2 regions of the Dysgonomonas termitidis genome follow, and region 1 is predicted to be linked to the other one. Evidence: riboswitches for the same ligand, from Rfam matches in the RefSeq annotation. Region 1 holds a riboswitch; the other holds the start of a gene.

Region 1 (10,061 bases):
TACTTCCACATAGTTTTTAACTCTGTATTTGGCATCCAGAGGTGTGGCTATCTGTTCGGTTTCAGCCGGTGTTTTACCATTCAGCTCAGCAACCGTTCTTGCGTATCCTTTGTAATATTCTGCTTTTAGCCCGGGTTTAGCATCTTTCTCCTTTTCTACCGCAGGGGCGTATGTCTGTTTTTCTATTGTAATAGTGCGTACAGGGCTCATTTTATCGGAAAGTAGTACCGAACGTATTTTCAGTGTCGTATTTTCAGTGAATGTCAACGGTTTTGTAAATACTTCCGATTTTAGTGTAGGTTCACTGCCGTCTGTCGTATAAACCATTCTGGCCGGTTCGGTTGTCTTGAAGTCAAGTGTTGCCTGATCTGTAAATGCTACGAAATTACACGAGAATGGCGCACTGACAGAGTCACCCCAGTATTTTATCGTATAAGGGCCTTTATCCTCCGGCATAGGTATGTAGTAATTGATTCCGTGCATATCGAGACGTACACGTTGGTTGTCGATACGTCGTTCAAAATCTTCATAGTTCTTATTTTCCTTTGCGGACCATGTCAATTCAGACAGGGCTATAGCGCGCGGATACATGTCGAGTTCCATCTCCTCACCGGTATAATTATATTCGTTCCACATATTCGCCTGAGCTCCAAGTATGTGATGTCTCTTGTCATCGGCAATTGATTCAGGAACGGGTTCGTAATTATATACCTTCTTCAAAGTCAGAAGTCCGCCTATAGTTACTGTCTGAAGATTAGCATCTCCTTGATATTTATCCACATACAGCCATGCTCCCGGGGTCATAATTACATCATGTCCCATATTTGCCGAAGCGATACCGCCTTCTTCTCCCCGCCAACTCATTACAGTTGCAGATGGAGCAAGTCCGCCTTCGAGTATCTCATCCCAGCCTATCATTTTTTTGTTGTGTTTCAACAGAACTTTTTCTATCCGCTGAACGAAGTAGCTTTGAAGCATCTCTTCCGCACTGTGTTCTTTATTGCCTTTCAATCCAAGTTCCCTGATACGGGCCTGGCACTTAGGGCATTTTTCCCAGCGTATTTTCGGACATTCATCGCCGCCGATATGGAAATATTCACTTTCGAACAAAGGAACTACTTCGGCAATCACATCTTCAAGAAACTGAAATACTGAATCGTTTCCTGCACAGAAAACATCATTTGCAACACCCCAGATGTTACGCACTTCGATTGGTTTTCCGGTGCATGATAATTCCGGATAAGCATGTAATGCCGCCACAGCATGACCGGGAAGTTCTATTTCGGGTATCACTTCTATAAACCGTTCTTTGGCATAGGCTACTACTTCTTTCACCTGTTCCTGCGTGTAGAAGAACGGTCCATAGGTATTTCCTTCACCTTCGGTACGGACAGATCCCATTTCAGTCAGTTTAGGGTATTTCTTTATCTCGATGCGCCAACCCTGGTCTTCTGTCAGATGCCAGTGGAATTTATTGATTTTAAACATAGCCAGTACATCCAGTTGCTTCTTGAGAAAGTCTACATCGACAAAGTGCCGGCATACATCGAGATGTTGACCTCGGTATTTGAAACGGGGTTCATCTTTCACTGTCACGGCCGGAATATTCCAGGCTATGTTTTTTACCAGAGTAGGGCTTTCTATTTCGGCCGGTAGCAATTGCATAACCGTTTGCATACTGTAGAATAATCCCTGAGGTGTTTTTGCCTGTATGTCTATGCCCTGATTAGTTATGTCTAATGTATATCCTTCGTCGTTGACATCCAGTTCAGGAGTGATACTCAGATCGATATAGCCGGAAGCCGGTTTATCTTTTACCGTTTTGATATCGTAGCCTGTCGAAGCCTTTATCTTTGCGGAAAAATAAGCAGCGACCTTATCTATATCTGCATTACCGGAGACGAAAACTATACTTTTTGAAAGTTTAAAAGTATCCTCCTTTTGTGTCAGTTCTAGCGGGATAGGAGTAATGTTTATACCTTGGTTGTAGGGTTTCTCCACAGTTGGTTCCGTTTCGCTGCACGATGTTATCAGCACCATAGCTGCCAGAGAAAACAAAGGAACGAGTTTTTTCATTAGCATAATGATTTAATTTTAATTAAAGGTTCTCTATAATACATACAAATATAAGCATCGTTTAGCTTAGTTGTATTTTAAAACTGTTAATTAACATTTGGAAAGTATACCGTCTCAAATGTTAAAACCTGAGAAGGCTACCTATACAGACTCTATAAAAGCTTCAGAAAAAGATACCAATTACCTCTTTAAAAAAGTAAAAAGCAAGAATGAAAGCTACAGCCAGTTTCATTACTGTTCCGGCCATAAATCCAATGAAGGCTCCAAATCCGGCTTTAAGAGCGGGTTTCGGTTCTTTGCCGTCTATCAGTTCTCCGATGAAAGCTCCTAGAAATGGGAAAAGGATGATACCGAAGGGTTGAAGAAAGAACAGACCGAAGATAATTCCTATTGCACTACCCCAAATACCTTTCTTTCCTCCGCCGAATTTCTGGGTACCCCATATAGGGATATAAAAATCCAGTATCTGTACAATGATGACAACAATGGCCCATATGATTAGAAACCGGGAGGAAAATTCAACCTTCGATGTGAGGTGTAACAGGAAAATACCTGCATAACTGAGCGGAATGCCCGGCAATACGGGTACGATACAGCCGATTATACCCGTGATAATGAGTATCGCGCCTATTATGGTAAGAATAATATCTATAGCCATCCGTTATATATTTCTACAAATATAGTAACTAAATGGATGCCTAATAGTCACCGGTTTTAAAATAAGTCCATCAGGTTATCCATATCTGCCCAGTACAGATGCGTGTAACCTGCGATGACATTCTTATAGCGCAATAGTTTGGTATCTGTGGGTTGCCCTTTGGCTGTGTATTGTTGTACAACGCTTTGTTGTTCGCTTTTTATGGAAGAATAGTGGAATTCGTGTCCTTTGAGTAATACGCCGTTATATTCGAATTGCCTGTAACCCAGTTTGAGCCTCATATTCTCCATTGTGGCTTTTTGGTCGAAAATATTTACCATCGCGTATTCAGTACCGTCTTCATCGGAAATGGATGATGAAAGGTACATCATGCCACCACATTCGGCGAGTGCTTTACCTCCGGCTTCAACGTAATGGCAGATACTGTCCTGCATCGTCCGGTTATTATTTAATTCGCTAAGATATAACTCCGGGTATCCTCCGGGCAGATAGACAAAATCAGATTCAGGCAGATGCTTGTCGTGCAGCGGGCTGAAATAAGACACAGCGCCTATCCTTTTCAGGTATTCCATATTTTCATGATACATGAAGTTAAAAGCCGCATCACGGGCTACGCTTATCCTTAACCCCTGTAAGGGTACGTTAATTTCTTTTATTACTCCTGCATCCGATTCTCTTTTTGCTGTAACGGACAGTAGCCTGTCTATGTCTATATGTTTTTCTATCAGGGCAGCAGCCTTGTCGGCGAAATCATCGAAGCGGTATTGTTCGTCGATATTCAATCCCAAATGGCGGGACGGTATTTCTATATCAGTATTTTTAGGCAGATAGCCCAATGGCTCAAGTCCTGCATCGTGGCAGGCATCTTTTAAGAAATTGTAGTGGCTTTCGGAAGCTACAAAATTGAATATGACGCCTGTAATATTTATCTTATCGGAGAAATTCTTGAAGCCATAGAGCAGGGCCGCTGCCGAATAGGCCATCGATTTTGCATTCAGGACTAATATGACAGGTATATCCAGTTTCTCTGCTATTTGCGCGCTGCTTCCATTCATGCGGTCGTATCCATCGAATAGCCCCATGACACCTTCGGTGATACAGACATCTTTATCCGACGAATATTTATTATACAAATACTTTATATGGCTTTCCGACGATAAGAACAGGTCGAGATTGACAGATTCCTTTCCTGCCGCCAGGACGTGATATTTCGTATCTATATAATCCGGCCCGCATTTAAAGGGTTGTATGTTCAGCCCTCTGTTCCGGAGTGCTCTTAATAAACCTAAAGTAACTGTAGTTTTACCGGAGCCGGAAGCTATCGCCGAGATAAGGAAATTGGATGTATATGTCATGATTCTTCTTTTTCTTCAGCAAAAGTATAAAATATGGGATATGAAACCCGTATCGGTGTATAGAAAATAATATACTTGCAAATTATTTCCTTAAATACTTTTTTCTGATATTTAAAAAAATTAACTTTGCTGCCGCTAAGGTGATGTAAACAGACATCCGTCTTTTACATAAAAAGGGAATCCGGTTAAATTCCGGAACAGTGCCCGCTACTGTAAGCTCTATTCAGTTAACAGTTAACAGTCATCAGTTAACAATGTTTCTGAAAAAAGTCTTTGAACAAGACCAAATACCACTGATTGAAAGTTATCATGCATCAGTCAACTGTTATCAATTCTTTGTTGACTGTTAACTGCTCACTGTTAACTGAATGTCGGGAAGGCCGTTCAGAGATGGAGTAAGTCAGGAAACCTGCCTAGCATACAATAAATTAAATATTCTCGGGGCCAAGAATATAATTACTAACATTATACTTCGCATTTTAATGAGAAAAAAAGTATTGGTTACAGCCATCCTGTGCTGTATTGTAAGCATGGCATTTGCCCAAATGACCTTAAAGGGAAAAGTCGTGGATGAAAATGAGAACCCTGTTGCGGGTGCCAGTGTATGGATCGAATACACCACACTGGGAACTTCGACGGACGAGAACGGAGAGTTTAGTTTGCAGAGAGTACCCGAAGGAAAACACACTTTAAGAGCATCTGCTCTCGACTACAATGGAGATAAGATTGATGTTGCTTCATCCCGGGGTGATATCTTATTTATCTTAAGGAAATCACCTCTAAAGTTAAATGAAGTAGTAATTACAGGTACAGGTACGCACAACAGACTAAAGAATACCCCTGTAGCAATGGATATGATTACCAAAAAGGAACTGGAGAATATCAATATTCCCACATTCGATAATGCCATGATGGCTGTCAGCCCGTCATTTTCTTTCATGACCACGGCTATGGGTTCTTATATGCAGATGAACGGATTAAGTAATCGTTATATACTTGTATTGGTAGATGGGAAAAAGCTTGCAGGAGATGTGTCGGGTAATACAGACCTGTCGCGGATAAACATGAAGAATGTAAAGCGTATAGAGGTGCTTAAAGGTGCGGCATCGGCATTATACGGATCGGAAGCAATGGGAGGAGTTATTAATATTATTACTGAAAATCCTAAAGAGTCAGTATTTATCACATCCGATACCCGTTATGCCGGATATGGACAATTTTCACAGGCTATAAACGCTGATGTAAATTACAAATGGTTTTCATCTTCAACATCCTTTCAGCGTAACCAGAGCGATGGCTGGCAGTTAAACACGCAGGAGACATCGGGTGATAAGCTGATAGATACAGATAAAATGGCCGTGAATACAAATTATTCTGATGTGGTGAGCCAGAAATTCACTGTGAGGCCGAATAAATCCCTAAGCATATACGCAGAAGGAAGCCTCTATGACAAGAAGCTGAAAAGGCCTGTATCGTCATATGCGTATGATATGAAATATGAAGATTATAATATAAGTGCGGGAGCAAGGTATCTCCTTAAAGATCTGGCTGTAATCACACTGGATTTATATACCGACAATTTTGAATATTACCGTGAATATATCAAGGATGATGGTAATTATAAAAACGGGGATGAATCGAAGGAAAGAAGACAGAAATATTATGACGCTAACCTGAAAGGCATATTCAGCTTAGGTAAATACAATCGCCTTTCGGTAGGAACGCAATATCAGTTGGATTATATTGAAAGTCAGTCGGATACAAAAGATGGTTCGAGAGATGTATATACATATTCGGTATATGCGCAGGATGAGATAAAGCTGCTGGATAGCAGGCTGCAATTCGTGCCCGGCTTCCGCTATGTTTATAATGAAGCATTTGGAAATAGGTTTACGCCGAAGTTGTCGGGAATGTATTCACTCGATCATTTCAATTTCAGGGCGTCTTATTCGGCCGGATTCCGCGCTCCGGATATGAAAGAATTATATACAAGAACCATAACGCGTTCTACACTAAGTCTTGGTAATTCCGGTCTGAAGCCGGAATCATCCAATTATTACTCATTGAATACCGAATATCACAACGATTTTCTGACAGTCTCTGTTACAGGATATATCAATCGGATAAAGAATATTATCCAGACAAGGGATGTTACCGAAACGATAACCCAAGATGAAAAGAATGAAGGGATAAAGAAAAAACAGGAATACACCAATTCATCCAGAGCCCGTGTAAACGGATTCGAAACCTCCGTGAATTCATACCTTGGTGCGGGACTCAGTATAGGGCTGGGTTATAGTTATGTAAATTCCAAGGATTACGATACAGGTAAGCCGTTGGTGCGTTCCAGCAAGCATATCGGTACAGGAAATGTAAACTGGAATAAAAAATGGTGGATTGTAGATTCGAACATAAACTTTAACGGACGGATACAAAGCAGCCGTTATATGGGAGATAAAGATCCCGCGCGCGCATATAATCAATGGAACGTGGCGACCCGCCATCGTTTGAAGAATTTCAACGGTTTTGTTGTAGAACCGGGCTTCGGTATCGAAAATATTTTTGATTTCGTGGACGACAAGCCTTTCGGGGCAAATTACGCTACACTGTCCCCCGGACGGGTCTTTTATGTGAGTTTGTCTCTAAAGTTCAGTAAATAATCTGGATATATGAAAAATATTTTAGCAACTATACTATTATATATTGCAGTATTACCGGTTCTTGCCCACGGAGGCGGAAATTATGAACACTCCGATTTCTTCAAGACGATGAAGCCGGGAGATAAGGCTGCTATTCTGATGGTGCATTTTGGAACTACACATGCCGATACCCGTGAACTGACCATAGATGCACTGAATGATAAAGTGAGGAAAGAATTTCCTGAAGTGGAACTGCGTGAAGCTTATACCTCGCGCATAATTATCAAACGCTTAGGCGAACGGGGTATAAACAAACAGAATCCGTTAGAGGCTTTGAAACAATTACATTCAGATGGATATACTCATATTTTGATACAGGCATCTACGATTATCGACGGAGTGGAAATGGAGTCACTGGACAAGAATGTGGCCGAAATAGAACCCTTATTTAAAGATATACGCGTAGGTAATCCCTTGCTTTATACCCCTGAGGATTATGAAAAGGTGACAGAAATACTGACAGACGATACTGACGGTAAGATAGCTTATGTCTGGGTAGGACACGGAACATACGATGCAACTACGGCTCAATATGCAATGCTTGATTACATGCTGAAAGCCAAGGGTCATAAAAATCATTTTGTAGGTACGATAGAAGGGTATCCCGCTTTCGAAGACATGCTGGCGCAGCTGAAAGCTTCGGGGCTCAAGAAAGTTGTGCTGACTCCTCTTATGTTTGTGGCTGGTGAACATGCAAAAAATGATATTGCCGAAGACTGGAAGAATGATTTGGAAGAAGAAGGATTCACTGTGGAACTACAGTTGAAAGGCTTGGGGGAAAATCCAGCGATACAGGACTTGTATATTTCCCATCTCAAATTTAAAACCGGTCACCGTAAAATCGGGATAATGAAGAAAAAAGCCATCTATGAAGTTACGGGGGAAGTAATGCATTAATAAAAGACAAAAAACAAATGAAAAAATATCTATATATAATCATCGGTACCATGATGATAGGCAATGTATTTGCCCAAAATAAAACTATGACAGACACGATCTTCTCTATTCGGGAAGTAGAAGTTGTGGGTACTAATCTGAAAAAGAACGAAGTAGGCAAACTCAACGTACCTCTCCAATATTTGCCGCTTTCTGTAACTACAGTATTGGCAAATACCCTGGATATGAGAGGTATCGTGAATATGCAGGATGCTGTAAAGTTCTTGCCTAACACCCGTATGCGTACTACCTATGGTGCATATCAGCAATTTGAAGTTCGGGGATTCGACTATACACCGATTATGATAGATGGAGTGAGGGACGAGCGTACTTCTATTACTAATTCTGCTCCCTTACCCGATTTGTCTTCGGTAGAGTCTATCGAATTGCTCAAAGGTCCGGCTTCTGTTCTGTACGGCCATTCTACAGTCGGTGGTGTTCTGAACGTAATCAGAAAAGCACCGACATCAAAGAATACATTGAATGCCCTGATGAGTTATGGGTCATGGGATAATAAGAGGGCTATGATTGATTTTGGAGGAAAATTTTTCGGGCCGTTCAATTACAGGGCTGTCGTTAACTGGTCGGATAACGAAGGTTACAGATATACCAACGACAAACGTTTCTCCGGCTATTTCGCTTTGGGCGGACAATTGGATGCTAAGCAGGAACTGGATATACGGGCCGGTTTTAACCGTGACTGGTATGGAACGGAGATTGGCCTGCCCCAGTTTATGGCGAATGATATTTATAATGCTGATGGTAGTAAATATTTGTCGAAAGGGGATATGCTTCCCGGTCTGAACAGGCGGTGGAGGTACAACAATGAATCTGATTTCATGATAAATAACGGCTCGAATATCTCTGTCCGCTATAGTAATAAGGTATCGGAATCATTGAAGATTGAAAACAGACTGGCCTATAATTACGATAATATAGACTACTTCAGTACCGAAACTTTGACATATCGTGAAAGTGGAGAGGATAAGCCTATATACGATCATCATTATATAAGAAAGAGTAAAGACGGATTACGTGACTCTACAGTCTATATTCAACTTGATACGGTACAGCTCACATATCCATTACGTTTTGCTTATACAGTGCATGTGATAAACGAACAGCTTGAGGCATCGGGGAAAATTGAGTTTGACAACGGTATGAAATATAATTATTTGGGAGGATACAATTTCGTTTATTTTCATCGCAATACTTATCGTGGTTATGGAGGTACAAATCCTCAAACAAACAAGACTTATCAACTTTCTGATTTAATTGACGGGCCCGGCCTGAACTCTAAAGTCCCTGTTTATAATCCTCACAGTATGGGATATATGGACCCTCATTTTAGTGCAGGAACCGCGACACGTAATATTACAAATGGTGTTTATCTTCAGAACTTACTGGAACTCTCGAATCAGTTTAAAGTGATGGTTTCCGGCCGTTTCGATCATTTTTTGTTTAAAACAGCCACAGCCACAATAAATCCAATATCTAAAGAACGGAAATATTCAGATCAACCTGAATTCGACAAAACTACAACTTCCGCTTTTACATACAGGCTTGGCGCGGTTTATTTACCTGCTACAAATCTTTCTGTATATGGATCTTTTGCCAATTTCTTTATGCCGTACCGGGATATAGTAAGTTCTAACATTATCTATATCAATGCCGAAGGTAACAGGTTCGAACCCAAAGACGGAGATCAGGTATTCAAGCCTCAGACGGGATATCAGGGGGAAATCGGTGTACGATATTCTCTCAATAACATCTTACAGGCGACAGCAAGCGCATTCTATATCCGCAAAAACAATGAGAAGAAAACGTTGAAGACAGGAGTGGTCGAAGACGGAGTAACAAAAAGTGTAGTAGGCGTTGTAGGATCATCGGAATCGAAAGGCCTTGAGTTGGAACTGACCCTTACCCCTGTAGATAATACAGCCCTGTCTTTCGGTTATGGTTATACCGATGCTGCAATCCGTGATATAAAGAAGAATGAATACATGGAAGAAGAGGTGCAAAAAGGAATGCGTTTGGCTGGAATCCCCAAAAATACATTTTTTGCGGCGGGAAACTACCGGATATCTAAGGGGGTGTTCAGCAATCTGGGTTTCAATCTGACAGTTTCATACACGGATAATGTATACAGGACAGTCGACAAAGGTGTCGTATATCCCGCATATTGGCTGACCGACCTGGGTGTTTCATATAAGCTGAAAAATGGAATACAGCTAAGGGCGAATGTCAATAATGTATTTGATGAGAAATATTATAATCAGTCATTGGGTACACAGATGGTGCCGAGCATGCCTCGCAACTACCTGTTTACTCTGGCAT
Region 2 (10,061 bases), 450 kb from region 1:
GAGCGTTGTTTGTAGCGAATACAAGCTTTCTTTTCATTTATTTTTCAGCGCATTATAGGTTTCCAATGCTTTTTCTAATACTGTAAGCGCATTTCCCAGATCTTCTTTATTGAGTACATAGGCTATGCGTACTTCATTTTTTCCCAATCCCGGTGTTGTATAAAAACCTGAAGCGGGAGCCATAAAAACAGTCTGTCCTTCGTACTCAAAATCGGACAGGCACCACGCGCAAAATTCGTCGGCATCATCTACCGGAAGGCGTGCAACGGTATAAAATGCACCCATAGGGATAGGTGAATATACTCCCGGTATACGGTTCAGGCGGTCGATAAGGAACTTACGTCTTTCCACATATTCATCGTAGGTATCACGAAGATAATCAGGACTTGCATCCAAAGATGCCTCTGCCGCAATCTGGCCGATAAGCGGAGGACTCAGGCGCGCCTGACAGAATTTCATAAGGGTCTTGCGTAATTCCTTATTTTTAGTAATCAATGCACCGATACGGATACCGCACTCACTGTATCTCTTCGAAACCGAATCTATCAGCACCACATTATCCTCGATACCGACAAGGTGACAAGCCGAAATATATGGTGAATTGGTGTAAATAAACTCACGGTATACCTCATCCGAAAATAAATAAAGATCATGCTTCTGCACCAGATGCTTTATCTGATTCATCTCGGCACGCGAATATAAATATCCTGTCGGGTTATTCGGATTACATATCATAATTCCTTTTGTACGCTCATTTATCAGTTCTTCGAACTTTTCAATTGGCGGCAAAGCAAACCCTTCTTCAATAGAAGAGGATACTGTGCGGATAATGGCTCCGGCTGATACGGCAAAGGCCATATAATTGGCATAAGCAGGCTCCGGAACAATAATTTCGTCACCCGGATTGAGGCAGGCCAGAAATGCGAACAATACAGCTTCCGACCCTCCGGTAGTAATAATTATATCGTCAGCCGATACATTTATATTATACTTTGCATAATAACCAACCAGTTTCTCACGGTAAGAACGGTATCCGTCGCTGGGACTATACTCCAGTATAGTGCGGTCGATATTGCGTATCGCTTCAAGCGCTTCTTCGGGAGTAGGTAGATCGGGCTGTCCGATATTCAGATGATATACTTTCAAACCCCTGGCTTTAGCCGAGTCGGACAATGGAGCCAATTTCCTGATGGGAGAATTCGGCATTTCTATTCCTCGCTGCGAAATATGTGGCATAATGCTATTATAATATATATTTTATTTTCAACAAGGCGCAAATATACGAATTTTACTTATGAGTTATAAGTTATAGGCGACGAATTTGTAGCACCTTTCATTCACCCGCTTTACTTATTTTTCATCTCTGCTCTTCCTTATTCTTGGTAAGCACGATGATACTCTTTACAAATAATTATCTCAAAAAAGTAAATCTTCTATAATATTGTGTATCTTTGCGCTACTTTGTTCCATTAAGGATGAAAAGGGAATCAGGTGTAAATCCTGAACAGACCCGCTGCTGTAAGCTCTGGGAATGTTTGTATCAAAATACCACTGTTGCAAAACGGGAAGGTGATATGAACAAGAGCGAGTCAGAAGACCTGCAAAGTAATATTTTCGACAGCTTTCGAGGAATAAGGCTTAAGAAACATGCGTAAAAGAAATCCAACTACCTTTCTTTTTCTTTGTTCTTATCGGATGCTGCAATTATACTAAAAGATATATTTTGCATAGATGAGAATTTTATTTTCTACCTTTTTATTTTTTTGTTCTTTAGCTTGTACATCCTTACTGGCCCAAACAAATGATAGTATCAAGACACAAAAACTATCGGAGGTAGAAGTATCTGCACATATAAAACCCTCGGCTGCCCGCTCAACGACACCGCTTCAAGTCATTACTACAGAGTCTATTACAGAGCAAGGATTGCAATCGGTATCTGACGTTGTACGCCGCTTTAATGGTGTCGTACTCAAAGATTATGGAGGTATCGGCGGACTAAAAACAGTTGCTATACGGGGAATGGGAGCGGAACATACAGCGATCAGTTATGATGGAATCACTGTCAGTAACGTACTATCCGGACAGGTGGATATAGGCCGATTTGCTTTGGATAACATATCTGCCGTATCGCTCAGCATAAGTCAGTCAGATGATATATTTCAAACAGCAAGGGTACTGGGTTCTGCCGGAGTACTTAATCTGCAAACAGCTATTCCTTCGTTTAATGAGCATAACCACGAGGGTAAAACAAGAATAACAACAGGCTCGTTCGGGTTATTCAATCCTGTCCTCGATTATTCGCATAAAATAAGCAATTCTTTTGCCATATCAGCTAACGGGAGCTGGCAACGTGCCGATGGTAATTATCCTTTCAAACAGGAAGACGATAAACTGTTACCTGACCGTAAAAGAAAGAACAGCGATGTGGATATCTTCAGAACAGAAATAAATATCTTCAATAATTTCGGTAAATCCGGTGATCTACGCACTAAAGTCTATTATTTTGATTCGGAACGTGGATTGCCCGGAAACGTAACTATCGCAAACGATTATGCGGCCGAGCGTCTCTGGGATAAGAATTTTTTTACCCAGATGATGTACAATACTACATTCAGCCCTAAGCTCAAATTCAGATCACAAGCCAAATATGACTATACGTTTACACGATATGTAATAGAAGAACTGAGCGACAGGAAAACGAATCGTTACAAGCAGCATGAAATATACCTTTCCAATGCATTGTTATATACGATAAACAATAACTTTTCGGCTTCTTTGGCAGAAGATCTGAGCTATAATACGCTCAATAACGACATGGCTACCTTTGCGGACAACCTTCCCTACCCTAAGCGGTATAACTCACTTACCGGGATAGCAGCAAAATATGACATTAAACAATTTACTGCCACTGCAAGCCTGCTGGCAACATATATATCAGAAGAGGTGAAGAACAATAGCGACAATAACACTTATAAGAGACTGACACCTACAATCAGCGCTTCGTATCAGCCTTTCGATGCAACAAATCTGCGTTTCAGGGTGTCATATAAAGAATTGTTTCGTGTACCGACTTTCACCGAATTATACTATTCTTCTATATCGAAGAAGCTAAATCCCGAACTGGCACGCCAATTCAATATGGGTGCAACATGGGTAGGTAGCATTTCCGACGTTCTCAATTACGTGAATGCATCTTTAGACGTGTATTATAATAATGTGAGGGATAAAATTATCATAATACCATATCCCTTTATGGCAAGTAGCACTAATCTGGGAAAAGTACGGATAAAAGGTATGGATCTGAAACTGGCGACAAACATCTCACTGTGCGACAAAATGGATGTGGATATCAGCGGCTCATACAGCTATATGGAAGCGCTGGATATGACTGACCCCAATAACAGCAAAACATACAAAAACCAGATACAATACACCCCAAAACATTCGGGAGCGATAACGGTAGGCTTCAATAATCCATGGGTAAATTTTTCATACTCTGTTGTTGCAGCAAACAAGCGTTATTTTAATATACAGAATATTAAGGATAACCGTATCGACGGATACTCCGACCATAGTATCTCCCTATATAAAAAGCTAAGAATAAAAGGTTATGACTGTTATCTGCAAGGCAACCTGTTGAATATCTGGAACGAAAATTATGATATAATCGCATATTACCCCATGCCGGGGCGATCATTTAAAATAACCGGCGGGTTCAAATTTTAAACATTTAAATAAAAAATAGAAATGAAAAAGTTTTTAGTAAAAGGAATGTTACTCTCTATGTTGGCTTTTGCCTTTGTTTCTTGTGATTCTGATGATGATAATATCACACCTTCATGGGTAGCTCCAGAAATTACCTCTGCAGGGGTGTATATTCTCAACTCGGGAAGCAGTGGTAAAAACAATGCAACAATGGGCTATTACAGTTCCGACACAGGAGTATTTACTGAGAAAATGTTTGAGAATCAAAATGATGAACTAAAAATAGGAGATACAGGGAACGATATGGTCATTTATGGTCATAAAATGTATATTCTGGCATCAGGGTCAAACAAAATATATGTTACAAATTTAGCCAGCAAGTTGTTAAAGATTATCGAACCTCTAAATGAATCGAATCAGCCTCAAAAACCTCGTGAAGGCGTTGCTTATGACGGGAAAGTATACATAAGTCTTTTCGATGGATATGTTGCTCAGATAGATACAACAAGTATGACTATTACAAAAAAAGTACAAGTAGGTACATACCCGGAAGAATTAACAATAGCCAAAAAGAAACTCTATGTTGCAAACTCCGGATACGGAGATGGAACAACTGTTTCAGAAATTGACCTTGAAAGCTTCACTGTCAAAACAATTGATGTGGTTCAAAATCCGGCAAACATAACAAGTGATAAGGATGGAAATGTATATATTATATCATTTGGCAATTATGGCAATATAAAATCAGCCCTTCAAAAGTATGAGCCATCAACAGGAAAATTAACAACTTTAGGTACAGGTATTGCCAATAAAATGGCCTTGAATAAAGATAATGATAAATTATTTTTAGTAAGTGAATCATGGGATACCGGAAGTAGGGTTGTTAGCTTGAGATCATTAGATCTGAAAACAAACACAGTAAATGAGAAATCCTTTGTGACTGCACCTGGCAATGTTGATCTGTCGAAAACATATAATGTTACAGTAAATCCTACGAACGGCGACATATATATTGCTACAAGTGACTACTCTACCAATGGAGATATGTATATCTTTTCTGCCGACGGTACATATAAGACTGGTTTTGGTACCGGAGGTATCAACCCTATGGGAGCATATTTCATTACAGGTGTAAAATGATAATATAGAATATGAAATTCCTAAATATCACACTACTCTTTTCTATTATCCTCATCCTGGCGGGCTGCGATAAACCTAAGCCTGCCGGACAGGATAATATTAAGCCGCAAACGGGATATACTGTCTATTATGCCAAAGGCTTTCAGGTAAAAAAGTATGATGGATATACCACCGTGTCGGTGCGTGATCCCTGGGACACCACGCGCATGCTGCAAACATATGTCCTTGTGGCAAAGAATAAAGATTTACCGGCAAACCTTCCCAAAGGTACAATTGTAAGAATACCTTTGGAAACAGTAGCGACATACTCCACCATCCATTGTTCTACCCTGAACGAACTGGATGCGGTAAATCTGATAAAGGGTGTGTGTGAACCTCAGTATATAAAGCTATCCAATATACAGGATGGTGTAAAGAGCGGGGCAATCGCCGATCTGGGGATGGCCAGTAAACCTGACACAGAGAGATTGATCATGCTCAGTCCTGATGCCATATTTGCCACTCCGATACAAGGCTGGACATACGGAAGTATAGAAAAAACAGGAATCCCCATTCTGGAAACAACCGATTATACAGAATCGCATCCGCTTGGACGTGCCGAATGGATACGCTACTATTCCTTATTTATCGGGAAGGAGCAATTGGCCGATTCGCTTTTTGCCATTACCGAAAAGAATTATAATGCTGTTAAAGATGCCGTGGCCGGAACGGCAAACCGTCCTTCCGTATTTACGGATATGCGTTATCAGAACAAATGGAACATGCCCGGAGGAAAAAGCTTTATGGCAAATATGCTATCCGATTCGGGAGCATCGTATTGCTGGTCTGATGACAACTCGACAACTTATATGCCACTGGCATTCGAATCGGTATTAGACAAGGCGGGTGAAGCGGATTTCTGGATAATCAAATATAACTGGCCTGAAGATATGACATATCAAAGCCTGGAGAAAGAATATAAGCCATATTCCCATTTCAAGGCATTTAAAGAAAAAAATATATACGGATGCAATACAGCATATTCGGGTTATTATGAGGATTTGCCCATCCATCCGGATTATATATTGAAAGATATGGCGTATATATTCCATCCGGAACTCTTCCCGGAATATACGCCGAAATATTACAAAAAAATAGGAGAGTAAATGTATATAGGTTTGTAAAAAGGCTGTGATCAGAATTTCTGCCACAGCCTTTTTCTTTAATAGTAATGAACGATATCGATCACATCCGAGCTTGACATAGCTCCCGGATTTATACCCGGTTCACCTTCGGGAACCGGTAAATTATACTTTCCGAAATACTCCTTCCAGCCTTTCGTTATTTCGCCTGTATCGGGCGATTTGAAAGTCATCGTATTTAACGCGAATACGGGAATGCCATTATTTGCTTTCAACAAGATATCATAAATAAGTTCTGAACAATAATACTTATCATTACCTAAGATAAATCCGTCATCATAATCTTTGCCGATAAGGGTTAACCCCTCATTCAACGCGGCGGGAATACAGGCACTGTATTCTTCTTTCAGCCGTCCTACGACCGATTTGGGATAACAATCTTTTCCCTCGGGATGCAGATAATCATTCAGAGGTGTCTTTGCGACTTTGGGACGAGTAGCTTCGATTACATAGACACTGTCATTATCATCGATATAAACGATACCGACATGCGTAAACCGGTAATCACCGATACTGGCGGTAACTGCTTTTATCGTATTATCAGTTCCATTTGCGCAATCTTCCTGAAAGATCAGATCGCCGCTCTGGAGCCTGAAGTCATCAGCACGCACGGTCATGCCTGATAAAAAGAGAACCATTAATAATATTGCTTTCATATAATTAATTTAAGTTGCTATTTATAGATTGTAAATTTTATCAAAAGTATATCCCCAAATGAAAGCAATAAGTTTAATCAAGAACCCCTTTTGAGTGACGGCATGAATTTTCTTAGGCAAATACTTGGTAATATCACTAAAAGCTGTTTCAATCCGCTTTCTGTGAATAGATATCAGATATTCCATACACGGATTATGCGGCTTTGTGGAATTACTTTTCCTGGCAGCTTTCAGATAAATATTATTATCGGCCAGCATGTCTTCAAGCAAATAATCAGTGTAAGCGGAATCAGCCAGAAGTTGACTTCCATCAGGCAGGTTGACCGGCAATTGTTTTATACCGTCAATATCATGGATTCCGCCTGCTGTAAAGGTAAATTCTACGGGAATACCATCCGAAGTAACTATCATATGAACTTTAAAACCATAAAAATAAACACGTTTGGAAGCACATTTACCTCGGTATTGTTCCCCTTTGACAATCCTGGATCTACTTATGCGTATATTATGGCAGACCTCTACAGGAAAGCTATCGATGCTATAAGTTGTCTCAAGGCTCATACCCTTTATTGCCTGGCCTGTATAGAAAAAGAGTTGGCTAAGAAATTCTCCTATATTGTGCAACCTGCGGTTGAAGCGGCTTTTGCCAAGCATACGAGGCATCAATCCGGTAGAACGGACAAAACAGATGGATTTCTCTATATTGCCTGCAAAATACTGGGCGGCAATCAGAACTACCGTAATGATTTCCGCATCACTGGTCTTACGGCTCTCAGGCTCTTTGTGGTTCATCGATTTCAATATATCATCAAAAAATACGTATATTGCAATGGTTTTTGTAACCATGGTCAGTCCTTTTTTGTGTGTTAGCACCGCAAAGTTAAGGGATTGACCTTTTTTATTGGATAATTCTATAAATAGCAACTTGAATTAATTATATAGAAGAAAGTTCTGACTATTCTTTGGCATTACTATCTGAAAGTATAACTAATACCTCCCATTAGCCAAAAGCCGGCCTGAGGTATATTTCCCCTATCGAAGTAATGTGTATCATAAAGATTATTCAGATTCAGATTGAATACCACATCTTTATATTCATAGTTCAATTTCAGGTCGAGGGTTGAAAATGCAGGATAATGCTCATCACCCACTTTTATCAGATTTTCATATTTTTCGTAAGTGCCCATCCGCTTTTGGAAGCGAAAATACCAGCCTGCTGAGAGTCCTTTATATATCTGATGATTGAATTTTGCCGTAAACTTATCCCGCAAATAGTTCAGCGAATAGATAGATATGAGGCCCTTCGTATCCCCATCCTGATGCATACGGATATAATCCAAAGCCAGTGATGATTTACCGCCCAACGCGGGAAGTATATCTCCGATACGGAATTTAGCTCCCATTTCCACGCCTTTAGTATCTATTTTACTTAAATTCCATGCAGTGTATGCTTCATCTGCCGGGTTCTCTTTCACCCAATCGATAATATCCCGACCCCATTGTATAAAGCCTGTAAGGTATGCACTGAAGAGATTATCTTTATATTTTATGCCTAACTCCAGAGATTCCGATTTCTCCGGCTTCAGATCATTCCGGCCGATGTGCGTAGGTGCTTTATAGTACATATCGGTAAAGGTAGGCACACGTGTTGACTTGCTCCACGACGACGATATGTTTACTTTATCCGTAGGGCGGTAAGTCGCGCTTACCGATGGATAGAACTTATATTGATTGTCTTGTAATGTATTATGATTCATCAGTGCCCCTGCGGATAATACGAACTGCTCTATGCTGTAGGTATGCTCCAGTGATACGCTGGCATTTGTCCGGTCGTCATATTTCGTATATTTACGGTGTGGCTCAACCATAAGCATTCCCAGGTTGGTACTCATAATATCTTCCCTGCGTATTTCACCTCCAAGGCTGGTATTCCCTAATTTCGACCTGTATGAGAAAATAAGGTTAGCCCCGTAAGTATCGCTGCGGTGATAATTCCGCCCGTAATCGGTATCTTTCACCAGATCGTACTGATCGTGATGCCTGTTCCAATAAATAATCGGGACTATTTTTAGCTTGGAACCAAACTCCCCTTTCAGAGAACCCGTATACGTACTGGTTCGTTCATACTGATTTGGAAACTTAGGAGAATAGAATGTATTGGCACCGTATTTTTTATCATTATATCCCAGCTGCAGGTCCAGTTTCGATTCATTTTTGAGTCTGAAACGTGTTTGCCACAATACGTTATAAATATCATAATCACTGTTTGCAATATAACCATCCGAAGAATTATAGCCTACCGACAGGCTATTGGTTGTCATACCCGTTTTTGCCGTACCACGCACTTCCATTCCCCGAAGTTTGTGCATCCCGGATCCTACACTGGCATAGGCCTTGTAATCCGTATTCTTCTTAGTGATAATGTTGATTCCTCCGGAGAAAGCACTCGAACCGTAAATAAGAGCTGACGGGCCATGAATGATCTCGATGCGTTCGATGTCGGAAAGATTGATGGGAATGTCGAAACTGTAGTGCCCTGTCTGGGCGTTTGAAAGGTTTACTCCGTTGAGGAGTACTGCATTTTGGTCGAACGATCCGCCACGGATCGAAATGTCGGCTTGTACACCGTGTCCGCCTCTTTGAACTACGTCTATGTTAGCGGCGTAGACTAACAGATCCTGAATACTGCGGACGGGCGACTGCTCAATTTGTTCTTTTGTGATTACCGTAACAAGCTTTGCCGTCTGATTGATCGGAGTCTCTACCCGGGATGCCGTGACCATCACTTCATCGAGTTCCTTTTCCAATACTTTTTGCTGTTGTTCGCCATCGGTAGTAGTCTGTGCAGTAATTGTAGATACAGTAAGGAATGAAATAGCACATCCCCTTACCACTCCGATGTTTACAATTCTGTGCATACTGTTGAATGCACTGTAGGCCTTCCGTACAAAGCGTTTGAAACGGTAGACCGGTCTTTCCTTAAAATGTTTTCGATTCATTTTTCTAGAATTTGTTAATAAAATAAATTGTCGCCGCAAAAATACGGATTATAGATAAAGTTACCGAGCATAAATGCATAAAAAAAGCATGAATCCGGATAAGATTCATGCTTCCAGTTATTTAATACAATATTATTTCTGTCCGACTCTTACGTCATACAACGACTTCCGGTTCATTAATACAACTTTGTAGTCCATAATAGAATCTCCATTTCCGGCTTTGTCTATCACTGCCACTTTCATATCATAGATCTTCTGACTTAAGACCAGTGTATCCATAACCGACACATCTCCATCTTTACGGGTTCGGGTAATGGTGTCGGGTATCTGAAGCAACCTGTTACGATATACTGTTATATCTTTTTGATTAAATATCATTT

What was found. A riboswitch is a leader RNA that binds a small molecule or an ion and turns the genes downstream of it on or off. The one in region 1 is predicted to bind cobalamin.
Region 2: another riboswitch for cobalamin. It lies ahead of ACYQ3L_RS12825 (TonB-dependent receptor plug domain-containing protein); the one in region 1 lies ahead of ACYQ3L_RS14720 (TonB-dependent receptor).

What each region holds. Positions count from the first base shown of each region.
Region 1 is NZ_BAAHYD010000002.1:2,528,690-2,538,750, forward strand. Features, by position in the region: gene ACYQ3L_RS14705 (family 20 glycosylhydrolase) at 1-2,076, opposite strand, end outside; gene ACYQ3L_RS14710 (DUF456 domain-containing protein) at 2,240-2,734, opposite strand; gene ACYQ3L_RS14715 (cobyrinic acid a,c-diamide synthase CobB) at 2,791-4,089, opposite strand; cobalamin riboswitch at 4,211-4,520, shown strand; gene ACYQ3L_RS14720 (TonB-dependent receptor) at 4,572-6,749, shown strand; gene ACYQ3L_RS14725 (sirohydrochlorin cobaltochelatase) at 6,759-7,685, shown strand; gene ACYQ3L_RS14730 (TonB-dependent receptor) at 7,703-10,061, shown strand, end outside.
Region 2 is NZ_BAAHYD010000002.1:2,075,988-2,086,048, reverse strand. Features, by position in the region: gene ACYQ3L_RS12835 (non-canonical purine NTP diphosphatase) at 1-37, opposite strand, end outside; gene ACYQ3L_RS12830 (pyridoxal phosphate-dependent aminotransferase) at 34-1,236, opposite strand; cobalamin riboswitch at 1,445-1,620, shown strand; gene ACYQ3L_RS12825 (TonB-dependent receptor plug domain-containing protein) at 1,732-3,726, shown strand; gene ACYQ3L_RS12820 (DUF5074 domain-containing protein) at 3,748-4,845, shown strand; gene ACYQ3L_RS12815 (ABC transporter substrate-binding protein) at 4,857-5,990, shown strand; gene ACYQ3L_RS12810 (YiiX/YebB-like N1pC/P60 family cysteine hydrolase) at 6,047-6,682, opposite strand; gene ACYQ3L_RS12805 (IS982 family transposase) at 6,704-7,528, opposite strand; gene ACYQ3L_RS12800 (TonB-dependent receptor plug domain-containing protein) at 7,654-9,681, opposite strand; gene ACYQ3L_RS12795 (hypothetical protein) at 9,814-10,061, opposite strand, start outside.